DNA from 3 places in the Peribacillus sp. NPDC096447 genome. Region 2 is predicted to be linked to each of the others. Evidence: riboswitches for the same ligand, from Rfam matches in the RefSeq annotation. Region 2 holds a riboswitch; each other region holds the start of a gene.
What was found. A riboswitch is a leader RNA that binds a small molecule or an ion and turns the genes downstream of it on or off. The one in region 2 is predicted to bind S-adenosylmethionine.
Positions count from the first base shown of each region.

Region 1: linked by a shared signal. The riboswitch ahead of ACIQZD_RS09930 (methionine biosynthesis PLP-dependent protein) and the one ahead of ACIQZD_RS06095 (methionine ABC transporter ATP-binding protein) in region 2 are both predicted to bind S-adenosylmethionine.
Region 3: linked by a shared signal. The riboswitch ahead of mmuP (S-methylmethionine permease) and the one ahead of ACIQZD_RS06095 (methionine ABC transporter ATP-binding protein) in region 2 are both predicted to bind S-adenosylmethionine.

Region 1 covers NZ_JBIWEV010000002.1:612,177-616,293, forward strand. The annotation lists gene ACIQZD_RS09920 (hypothetical protein) at 1-61, opposite strand, end outside; gene fumC (class II fumarate hydratase) at 167-1,549, opposite strand; SAM riboswitch class I at 1,878-1,991, shown strand; gene ACIQZD_RS09930 (methionine biosynthesis PLP-dependent protein) at 2,078-3,190, shown strand; gene metC (cystathionine beta-lyase) at 3,187-4,117, shown strand, end outside.
Region 2 covers NZ_JBIWEV010000001.1:1,215,931-1,220,047, forward strand. The annotation lists gene ACIQZD_RS06085 (MetQ/NlpA family ABC transporter substrate-binding protein) at 1-838, opposite strand, end outside; gene ACIQZD_RS06090 (methionine ABC transporter permease) at 860-1,510, opposite strand; gene ACIQZD_RS06095 (methionine ABC transporter ATP-binding protein) at 1,524-2,546, opposite strand; SAM riboswitch class I at 2,825-2,936, opposite strand; gene ACIQZD_RS06100 (GNAT family N-acetyltransferase) at 3,077-3,544, opposite strand; gene ACIQZD_RS06105 (NADPH-dependent FMN reductase) at 3,967-4,117, shown strand, end outside.
Region 3 covers NZ_JBIWEV010000005.1:192,611-196,727, reverse strand. The annotation lists gene ACIQZD_RS18295 (hypothetical protein) at 87-254, opposite strand; gene mmuM (homocysteine S-methyltransferase) at 491-1,453, opposite strand; gene mmuP (S-methylmethionine permease) at 1,450-2,835, opposite strand; SAM riboswitch class I at 2,919-3,021, opposite strand; gene ACIQZD_RS18280 (flavin reductase family protein) at 3,247-3,855, opposite strand; gene ACIQZD_RS18275 (alpha/beta hydrolase) at 3,873-4,117, opposite strand, start outside.

The DNA of each region.
Region 1 (4,117 bases), on a different contig from region 2:
CGCATTCAGGGCATTTCACATGAATTTTTCTCAGACCGTTGCAAAGCGGGCATATAGACATTGTTTTTCCTCCTGTTCCCGATACTTATGATTTCAGTATTTGTCGATTCCATTATTTTAACACATGGAAACACCCTCCCTAATACCAGAGGGAGGGCACTACTAATTATTTATTAACCATGTTAGCAGGATCAACCCATGCTTTGAATTCATCTTCCGTCAGGAACTCCAATTTCAACGCCGCTTCTTTTAACGTAGAGTTGTCCTTGAATGCCGTTTTGGCAATCTTGGCTGCTTTTTCATAACCGATATGAGGGTTCAATGCTGTTACCAACATAAGGGAACGTTCTACATTTTCTTTGATTTTATCTTCATTTGCAGTGATGCCCACCGCACAATTATCGTTGAATGAATGAATGCCTTCCGTCAATAATTTGACCGTTTGCAGGAAGTTATAGATGATGACTGGTTTGAATACATTCAATTCAAAGTTACCTTGGCTTGCTGCAAAGCCAATTGTAGCATCGTTACCCACGATTTGTGTTGCAATCATGGTAAGCGCTTCACTTTGTGTTGGATTGACTTTACCTGGCATGATGGAGCTGCCCGGCTCGTTTTCCGGAATGGCTATTTCGCCGATTCCGCTTCTTGGACCACTTGCCAGCCATCTGACATCGTTCGCAATTTTCATTAAATCCGCCGCCAATGCTTTCAAAGCACCGTGTGCGTAAACGATTTCGTTATGGCTAGTCAATGCATGGAACTTATTGTCAGATGTGACAAAAGGATATCCTGTATCCGCTGCAATTTGTTTGGCAGAAAGTCCCGGGAATTCTTTTTTTGTATTGATTCCGGTTCCTACAGCCGTTCCGCCTAGAGCAAGGTTCAATAATTTTTGGCTGCTTTCTTCAATCATCGCTAGATCTTTATCGAGCATCGCTTTCCAACCGGAAACTTCTTGTCCTAATGTTAATGGTGTAGCATCTTGAAGATGTGTCCGGCCAATTTTCACGACATCCCAAAATTCTTTTTCTTTTGTATCGAATGTATCACGAAGGGCTTTGATGGCAGGAACCAATTTTTCAGCGACTTCCATAAAGGCTGCAATATGCATGGCGGTCGGGAAAGTATCATTTGAGCTTTGTGCCTTGTTAACATCATCATTCGGGTGAAGGGTTTCGGATTCACCATTTTCTTTTAACCATTCATTCCCTTTGTTAGCGACCACTTCATTCACGTTCATATTACTTTGCGTGCCGCTTCCAGTTTGCCAAACTACAAGCGGGAAATGTTCATCAAGTGTACCTTCAAGGATTTCCCCGCAAATCTTGACGATGGCATTCTTTTTAACTTCGGAAAGATCACCAAGATCATAGTTCACCTTTGCCGCAGCTTGTTTAACGTATGCAAATGCACGAACTAATTCAATCGGCATTTTTTCGTTACCGATTTTGAAATTGTTACGGCTTCTCTCAGTTTGTGCCCCCCAATATTTATCAGCAGGAACTTTCACTTCACCCATCGTATCTCGTTCGATTCTGTATTCCATGTGTTCTCCTCCTATGTTTGCACTATTCATTGAAGACGTTTTGCATATGAAATGAATAATGTCGGATTATTCTTTCTCTCCATACATTGTACAAACTTTATTATTTTAAAGCAAAAATATCCCGCTGGCCCTTTCCATTTTTTCTGAAAAATCCATGTTTCCTTCATGTTTATATGAAAATCCGATTATTCTTTATAGACACATAAAGTGTAGACACCACTAGGCTCCAATTGACCTGGTCATGAACATCAGAGCATTATCACTACAAAAATGTCCTTGACAGTATTTTGTATATATAGTAAATTCAAAAGAAATTGAATAATCTAAACTCTTATCGAGAGAGGTAGAGGGAATGGCCCGATGACACCTCAGCAACCTTCATTTGTTTCAAACCAATGAAAAGGTGCTAATTCCACAAGTTTGTGAACTTGGAAGATAAGAAGAATGACTCGTCACTACTTAATCAAAGTCTTCTTCTTAAAGAAGACTTTTTTTTATTTTATATAACTCAAAGGAGCAGTGAAAACCATGTACAAAACTGAAACATATCTTGCTCAATTAGGAAATCGCAGCGAAACGGCGACAGGAACAGTCAATCCGCCGGTATACTTTTCAACAGCTTTTCGTCACGAAGGAATTGGCCAATCGACGGGATTCGACTACACAAGGACAGGTAACCCTACACGCCAGCTATTGGAGCGATCCATCGCCGATCTGGAAAAAGGAGACCAAGGTTATGCCTGCAGTTCAGGAATGGCCGCCATCTCCACTATTCTCGCCCTTTTTAAATCCGGGGATGCATGGATTGTCAGCGAAGATCTTTATGGCGGTACATATCGTCTGTTAGAACAAGGTTTTAAAAAATGGGGATTGCAGTGTGACTATGTAAACACTTGTTGTTTGGAGGATATCGAAAAAGCCATCACTCCTCACACGAAAGCCATCTTCATCGAAACTCCCACTAACCCTCTTATGCAGCAAACGGATATTAGCGCCGTTGCCGCATTGGCCAAACAATATAATTTATTGTTAATCGTTGATAATACTTTTTACACGCCTCTTATTCAACAACCCATCCTGCTTGGAGCGGATATTGTGATTCACAGTGCAACCAAGTATCTCGGTGGTCATAATGATGTGCTCGCCGGACTGATCGTTGCTAGCGGCGCTGAATTATGTGATGCTCTTGCCTTCCATCATAATGGTACTGGAGCTGTCTTGAGCCCATTTGATTCTTGGCTGTTGATGCGCGGAATGAAAACCCTGGCATTGCGGATGGAGCGTCATGAAAAGAATGCCAAGATACTTGTAGATTACTTATCGGAACATGATTGTGTCACTGATGTATTGTATCCCGGCAGAGGCGGCATGATTTCTTTCCGCATCATTGATGAAGCGGCGGTCAACCCATTTTTACAATCGCTCTCATTAATTTCCTTTGCAGAAAGTCTTGGAGGGGTTGAAAGCTTTATCACCTATCCTGCCACACAAACACATGCCGATATACCGCTTGAAGTCAGAACGGCAAATGGGGTTTGTAATCGCCTGCTCCGCTTCTCCGTTGGCATCGAGGATAGCGATGATTTGATTGGTGACCTGCAGCAAGCATTCGCACATGTAAAAAGGGAGGCACTACGATGACAGATCATGATTTTAGCTTTGAAACGAAATTACTTCATAATCAACATAAATTCGATCCGGCAACGGGCGGTGTGAGCGTCCCCATTCAGCATGCATCGACTTTCCATCAATCCGATATCGATCAATTCGGCAAATATGACTACAGCAGAAGCGGGAACCCAACTCGCGAGGCACTTGAAGATATCATTGCCGTTCTTGAGGAAGGCACTCACGGCTTTGCCTTTTCATCAGGTATGGCTGCCATTTCAACAGCCTTCCTGCTATTGTCTGCCGGGGACCATATCGTCATTTCCGAAGATGTGTACGGCGGAACGTTCAGGATGGTCACAAGCGTATTGACCCGTTTCAATATTGAGCATACCTTCGTTGACATGACGGACCTTGAAAGCGTCAAAGCGGCCGTTCAGCCAAATACCAGGGCCATATACATCGAAACCCCTTCAAATCCGTTACTTAAAGTGACCGATATTCAAGCTGTATGTGATATCGCAAAAAAAGCCGGTGCCTTAAGTTTTGTTGATAATACATTCTTGACGCCGGCATTGCAAAAACCGCTGAATCTGGGCGCTGATGTTGTACTTCATAGCGCGACGAAGTTTTTATCCGGACATAGTGATGTGGTAGCTGGGCTTGCGGTAGTGAAAGATCCGGAATTGGCGGCAAGACTCGGTTCGCTCCAAAACTCCTTTGGAGCGGTCCTTGGTGTCCAAGATGCCTGGCTTGTAATGAGAGGTTTGAAAACCTTGTCAGTTAGAATGGAACATTCACAAAAAGGGGCAGAAAAGATTGCAGCCTACTTAAAGGAGCAGCCCTTGGTGAAAAAAGTGTATTATCCCGGCCTAGCCGATCATCCACAACACGCCATCCAGAAAGGCCAGTCACTTGGAGCAGGAGCGGTCCTATCATTTGAATTGGAAAGTGAGGAAA
Region 2 (4,117 bases):
GGTAATTCACTAATTCATCTACAGAAACATATGCAGGAATGGTGTTTCCTTTAAACGTTTTTTCAATGAACGCTTCCACTTCTTTCGATTGATAAAGCTCCACTAATTTTTGTAGCTCAGGACGATCGGCATTTCCCTTTTTAACCGCAATGATATTAATATATGGTTTCGCGGTTTTACTTTCATGGAATAATGAATCTTTCAAAGTAAGGCCTGCTTCGACGGCAAAGTTATTATTAATGGCTGAAGCATCGGCATCATCCAATAGACGCGGTGTATTACCGGCAGCAACAGGTTGGATTTTCAAGTTTTTCGGATTTTCCTTAATGATTTCCAATGATCCCGATCCATTGAATTCCTCTTTCAATGTAATCAATCCAGCTTCCTGAAGTAGGAGCAGTGCACGGCCAAAGTTTGTCGCTTCATTCGGTACGGCTATCGTAGCACCATCTGGAAGACTTTTAAGATCTTTGTGTTTTTTCGAATAAAGGCCCATAGGTGCAATGACAGTCGACCCGATGGCCTCCAATTTCAGATTTTGATCTTGAACGAATTCATCGAAGTATGCGACCGTTTGGAACGAATTGGCATCAATTTCACCTTCACTTAACGCAAGGTTCGGTTGGATATAATCATTGAAAGTGACTAGTTCGATATTAAGTCCTTCCTCTTTCGCTAAGTCGACAATGTATTCCCATGTTCTCGTATCTCCGCTGCTGACACCGACTTTCACTGTTTTCACATCATCAGAACCGCCTGATGCACCCTCATCGTTCCCGCATGCTGCAGCCACGATGGCCAATGCCAATACCATGATCGTTAATAAGATTTTTTTCATTTTTCCTACCTCCTGTTATTTTTATCTTCTTCTGATTTTTCTTGAAACAAAATTCCCAGTGGATTGCAATAATTGAACGATGATCACGAGCGCCGCTACTGTGACGATCATCGTCATCGTATCGAACCTTTGATAACCGTAAGCCAAGGCTAAATCCCCGACCCCGCCTGCACCGACGGCACCTGCCATGGCCGTAGATCCAACAAGCCCGATTGTCGCTGTTGTAAATGTTAGGATTAACGAACTAAGTCCCTCGGGAATCAAAAAGCGATAAATGATTTGCCATGTCGTCGCACCCATCGCTTGAGCTGCCTCGATGATCCCTTTGTCCACTTCCAACAGGGAGTTTTCCACAAGCCGGGCAATATAAGGAGCCGCGTAAAAGATTAGCGGAACAATGGCCGCATTCGTTCCAATCGCACTGCCTACAATCATTCTGGTAAACGGAATAAGTGCTACAAGCAAGATGATGAAAGGAACCGACCGCAATATATTGATGATCGGGTTCAATACATTAAAAATCCATTTATTCTCCAGGATGTGACCCTTTCTTGTAATGACAAGCAGGATACCGAGCGGAAGCCCAATCAATCCGGAAAATACCAATGAGATGGCTACCATATAAAGTGTGTCACCGAAAGCTGTCGACAGCTGCTCTGCCGTTATTTCCATTCCCCAAAGCGTATTACCCATTTATCTGCACCTCCTGGACGAGAATCCCCTCATCTTTAATATATTGATAAGCCTTATCCACCTCATTTTTGCTTCCGGTCACTTCGATGATCAAATTCCCAAAAGGCGTTTCCTGAATTTCAGAAATATTGGCCGATAAGACACTTAAATGAATATCATATTTCTTCGAGATGGTAGACAGTAAAGGAGTACCCGAAGTAGTCCCAATAAAATTAATTTTCCAAATAATCGGAATGTGCGCCCCTATGCTTTTTAAAAAACTTTGTGGAATCTCGTCATGTATGACCGTTCTCACGAAGTTTTTTGCAATATCCGTTTGCGGCTTCGCGAAAACTTCGAAAACCGAACCTTGTTCAACGACACATCCGCCCTCCATGACCGCTACCTTATTGCAAATTTCCCGAATTACAGACATCTCATGAGTGATTAGCAGAATGGTGATATTGTATTCTTTATTAATTTTTTTTAAGAGCTGCAGAACTGCACTCGTTGTTTGTGGATCCAATGCCGATGTAGCTTCATCACACAATAAGATCGATGGATTCGTAGCCAAAGCTCTCGCAATGCCGATCCGCTGCTTTTGACCGCCGGATAATTGTTCCGGATAACTCTTTGCCTTGCTCGATAAGCCAACGAACTCCAACAGCTCGCCTACACGGTTTTTGATTTCCTTAGCCGGAGTTCCCGATAAAACCAGCGGCATGGCAATGTTATCAAAAACGGTCTTTGAGTTTAGCAAGTTAAAATGCTGAAAAATCATCCCGATTTTTTTCTTTTCTGCCCGTAATTCCTTAGGGCTTAATTTGGTTAAATCCTTGCCCCCAACAATCACCGAACCATCTGAAGGTTGTTCAAGCAAGTTGACCAGCCTGATCAACGTACTCTTTCCGGCCCCGCTATAACCGACTACACCGAATATATCCCCCTTTTCCACTGTCAAATCAATGCCCTTCAAAGCCTCGACAGTCTGTTTCTTTGTTTGATAAACCTTTTTAACATTTTGAAACTCAATCATCCAATCTCCCCCCATGCTGTTTATTTGTACGAATTCATTATCCAGAGAGAAGAGCTTTGCAAAGTTTCATAATGATAGGGTTATATTCGAAACTCACGAGTAATTGTGTGAAACTCACGAGTAAATCTGCGAAACTCATGAGTAATTGCACCAATTCTCCAAATAACCATATACATTTTGAATAAACAAAAGAGGCCTCTTCCGTCATCAGACAGAAGAGGCCTCTTTTAGACATAAAAAAGAGTAAACTCTTAAATTAATTATCTAAGTAAAGCTCCTTCTTATCTTTCAAACTTTCGTCCGTTGGAATTAGCACAGTATTTTTACAAAAGTAAAAACCCGCTGCCGAGGTATCATAGGGCCAAGTCCCTCCACATCTCTTGATAAGAATTAACGTTTTATTTAATTATGTCCTTCACTATATATTCTAATTTCTTTAAAGTCAACCATATTCTTCATCGCTTAAAATATTTTCACAGGATAGTGAATTGATGGTTTTATATTATATTAATATAATTAAAAATTATATTTTATAATGATTTGCTCATTCTCCATACGGTGTATATTTCATTTTCTTCCCTTATCTTGATCATGCCTGAATTCGTATATAAACGAATCGCCCTTCCATTATCCGGAGAAACCCTTAAATGATATTCGGAGACATTAAATTGCCTGAAAAAGTTTTCTGCGTAGCGAACCAATTCCTTGCCAAGGCCTTTACTGCGGTATTCGGGAATAAGATAAAATAAATTTACATAGCCAATCTCAGTTCCTTCATACTCCCGAATTTGAAGTTCCATTTGTCCAATCGGTACTTGGTTCTTTTCAATGATCACCTGTCCATCCGGAAATTTGCGGACCCTTTCTCCCATTCGTTGCAGATATGTATTTTCATCTCCAAAACCAGCTTCAGATCCAAAACTTAAAACAAAGGAATCTTTCCTGAATTTAACGATAATATCTTTGTCTTTGTCCGTATCAATGGTACGAAAGATCAACTTCATCCCCTCCTATCATTTTAGTGAAATAGTTATCAAGCAAACAAACTCATTTTACTTACCCCTTTATGAAATTTCATTATTTACTTTTTCAAGCGTCTTATTTCATTTTTTCTGAAAGGATTTTGCCTTAATCCCTATAGGAGTGGCCATAATATTAAATTAAAAACAAATGCAATATTGTTGGGAGAGGTCGAGTAATGGGATTGGGTAGGCACAAACAAATTTATTTTAATTTTCGAGTCTGACTTTGCAGGGTAACCCTAAGTGAATGAATGTTCGAGAGGAATTTTGTTTATTCAGCTCTAACTCAACTTTTTCCCAAGCATCCTTTTTCCCTTTCATTTATATTCCAATTATAATGGTTAAGTGGAACAAATTTACATGATTATCCATTATAAAAATCATTGGAGGTATTGAAGATGAAAGTTGTTGCAATAGTGGGAAGTATCCGTAAAGAGTCTTACAACCTTAAGCTTGCCAAATATATTCAATCTAGATATCAAGATCGGTTCGATCTCGAAATCTTGAACATCCGGGATTTACCTTTTTATGATCAAGATATTGAAAATG
Region 3 (4,117 bases), on a different contig from region 2:
CCTCTTGATTTATTAGTAATGAAAGAAAAAACCATAGCAAAAGCTCATGGTTTTCCCCCCCCATATATACATGAAATATCAATATATTAAGGCATCTCGTCTTCTTTTTCCCGATTTTTAAAAGCTTCATGTGTGACAATATCCTCGATTTGTTCATACTGCCGGCTGTGTTCCTTCTCTTCGCTAATTCTATTATTAGGTAAATTTCCTGGATGGCCTTTTTCTTTGTGATTAAAATTTTTACCACGGCTCATACTCATTTCTCTCCTTTCTATTCATTGTTTTTTTAGTTTTCCCAAGCAAACAAATATTATGATTTAATTTCTCCTATTACTGTTTTTGCAGCGGTTTCTTTTTCAGCCTAAGAGATAAGATAACTCGAGTTTGAATAATGAGCTCAAAAAGAACAGGAACCGCCTGATTATGACGCTTCCTGTTCCTTTTAGTTAGGGTCTATTTGCTACCTACATACCTTATAACAGTACAAAGGCTAGGAGGATACCACCACGGAAGGTCGCCACTTTCTTGAAATGTCTTCAATATGATGTGGTGCCGTTCTGCAGCACCCTCCAATTAAACGCGCCCCTTCATGGTGCCATTCTTCAGATTTCAGGTCGAGCCTGTTACATGATTCTTGACCATGCCATGTTTTAGTTTCTGGATTATATGTTTCACCTGAATTCGGATAAACAATGATTGGTTTATCCGTGTTTGCACGCAATACCTGGATGGCTTCCGTGATACATGATACTGGCGCACAGTTGATGCCGATTGCTGCAATTTGCTCACTGTCCCCAAACAATCTTGTACACTCCTCGAGTAATGTACCGTCACTTATCGCTTTTTCATTTTTCAATGAAAAGGACAGCCAAGCATACACTTCTGGATAATCCTTCAATAATGAATATAATACTTTTGCTTCTTGCAGGGAAGGAATCGTTTCAAAAGCTAAAAGGTCAGCTCCTGCTTCAATCAACGCTGATATTCGTGAGCGATGAAAAGCCGTTAAAGTTTCATCCGAAACACCATAGTTTCCTACATACTCTGAACCATCCGCAAGATAAGCCCCATAAGGGCCAACAGATGCAGCAACCAATGGCTTAGGCCTAAGCGTTTGATTTTCTTCCTTCCAAAAATCATCTCTTGCTTTTCTTGCGAGTAAAACCGTTTTCCGGATTAGCTCCAAAGCCTCTTTTTCTTGTATTCCGCGGAGGGCGAAACCTTCAACAGTGGCTTGGTAGCTAGCCGTAATCGCACAGTCCGCTCCAGCACGAAAATAGTCAGAATGCACTTGATAAATCACTTCTGGATTTTCAAGTAATACACGTGCAGACCAGAGCGGGTCGTCCAAATCACATCCATGCCCCTCTAGCTCTGTAGCTAAAGCTCCGTCCAAAATCATGACTGAATGATCTCGTAAAATAGCGTCAATAGGGTTAGTTTTATTGTTCATGATCTACTCCTCTTTTCTTTATGGTTTTGTGTCATATAATAACTTCCATAGCAAAACAAAATAAATGGAATGCCACAATATAGTGCAATTCGTTGTGTAGGATCAAATGCAATGCCTATGCAAGAAGCCAGGCATAGCATAAAAGAAACGATTGGTACGAGTGGATATAATGGCGTTCGATAAGCCAAGTCATTTACTGAATTTCCTTCTTTTATATATCGTCTGCGAAATAGAAACTGTGACACGCTAATACTCATCCAAACTACAACCACGGCTAGTCCAGAAATGGATACAAGCACTATGTAAACAGTATCCGGTGCAATAATACTCGAGAACAGGGCTAAACAGCCGCCCAACATACTGAATAGGACTGCATTTATCGGAACTCCCCGTTTTGTCAATTTTGCAAATATTGGTGATATAGTTTCCTTATCTGCAAGTGACCAAAGCATTCTGGATGATGCATACAATCCTGAGTTTGCAGCAGACAAAATGGCAGTTAATATAACAAAGTTCATAATATCCGCTGCATATGGCACACCAATCCGTTCAAGAACTGCCACAAAGGGGCTTTCTAATACGCTTGCATCCGAAATAGGCAATAATGCGGATAATACAACGATGGTTCCTACAAAAAAGATAATCAATCTCCATAATGTCATACGGATTGCCTTTGGTATCGTTTTTTCTGGATTCACAGTCTCTCCAGCTGCAATTCCGATTAATTCAGTTCCAGAGAATGCGAAATTCACCGCAAGCATCGTCATTATAATGGCAAAAGCACCATTCGGAAATAAACCTTCACTTGTAAAATTGGAGAACGGAGCGGATTGTGAATGAATTATTGGAATGAAACCTAGCATTGCTGCTGCTCCCAAAATAATAAAAATCACAATGGCAAATACCTTTATAGACGCAAACCAGAATTCGGATTCAGCGAAAAATTTAACGGTCCACGCATTTAATGCCAAGACCAATATGGCAAATAGTGCACTCCATATCCAGACATTGATTGATGGAAACCATCTCTGCATCAACAAACCTGCAGCCGTGAATTCCGAACCTAGTGCAACAGTCCAAGTTAGCCAATACAACCAAGCTACTGTATACCCTGTCCCAGGACCTATGTATTTAGCTGAGTAGCTATGAAACGCACCTGTCTCGGGCATATGTACTGCCAGTTCACCTAGACATAGCATGACTAGATAAACCACTAATGCCCCAATCAGATACGAAAGGATGGTGCCGAATGGGCCAGCCTGTTGAATCGTATAACCCGAACTTAAGAATAAACCTGTTCCAATCACCCCGCCAAGCGATAGCATTATTATATGCCTTGCCTGCATTTCCCTTTGAAAATCATGCTTCCTTTTGTTCTCCATTCTTACTCTCCTTTATCTTGCATCCAGAAAAAACGAAAACGCACTCTAAAAAAGAGTGCGTTACTGACAAATAAACACGTACGGTCTTATCTATCAAGGTTTCACCCCCTGGAATTAGCACAGTGTCATTGCAGACCTGTTGCTGAGGTTTCATAGGGCCAGTCCCTCCACCTCTCTGGATAAGAAATTATTTTTTTATAACTTTATCAATCTATGAATAAATTGTCAAGTTTTGTTTCGGTTTGTAAAGACTTCCTTTAAAGTCCAAACGATCATCGATCTTTGGCATAGATATGAACTTGTTTTTGGAACAGTCGCTTACAGTATTAGAATTGCAGATAATGCTAACCGGGAATAATTTAAAAAAATGACGACACCTTAAAAGATGACGCCATTTTTCTTTCTTATTCCTTAAGGTCGTTCAATTTCAAATAATTCCCCTAGTTTTGTATAAGTATGACCCGCTAATCTTGCTACAGGTTTTAGCCCATTCTGGTCAATTCGGCCATTATGGTAAATATCCTGCTCTATATGATAGCAGACTATTTTCCCTATCAATAAATCACAACCAGGTTTATTCTTGGAGCCTGCCAATGGTATCGCATGCTCTAATATACATTCAAAGCGTACCTTCGCTTCTTGCAATCCTGGTACCGATACCTTATCACTAACCGCCTGAGTGAAATTGGTAAGACCCAATTCACTTTCGTCAGACGGAAGTTCCTTGGCCGTTCGATTTGCATCAGCAACATTATCTTCATCAGTGATATGAACAACGAATTCACCTGTTTGAATTGCATTTCGGGCCGTGTCCTTTGAAACTCCTTCTTTCCGTTGAACAGAAATGGAAATCATCGGAGGATTGGAACTGACTATGTTAAAAAAACTGAACGGCGCTATATTGATTGTACCGGTTTCGGATTGTGTCGTAACCAGGGCTATTGGTCTCGGTATGATGCTTCCAGTCAAAAACTTATAATTTTCCCGTTCAGTAAGACTTTCAGGATTAACTGAAATCATCTTCATCCCTCTCATTCTTATAAAAAGTTCTTTTGAAACCATGAACTTGCTGCATCAACCTCTGAACGTGTTAACTGATGACCGTAATTTTCCCAGTGAACATCCACCGCAGCACCAGCTTGCAGTAAAAGTTGATTAAGTTCATCAGTTTCTGCTGCCGGGCAAATCGGATCGTTTTTACCTGCAGCAATGAATACAGGTATATCCGATAGGGACGGCAAAGCAATCCCGCGTCTAGGCACCATTGGATGATGAAGAATCG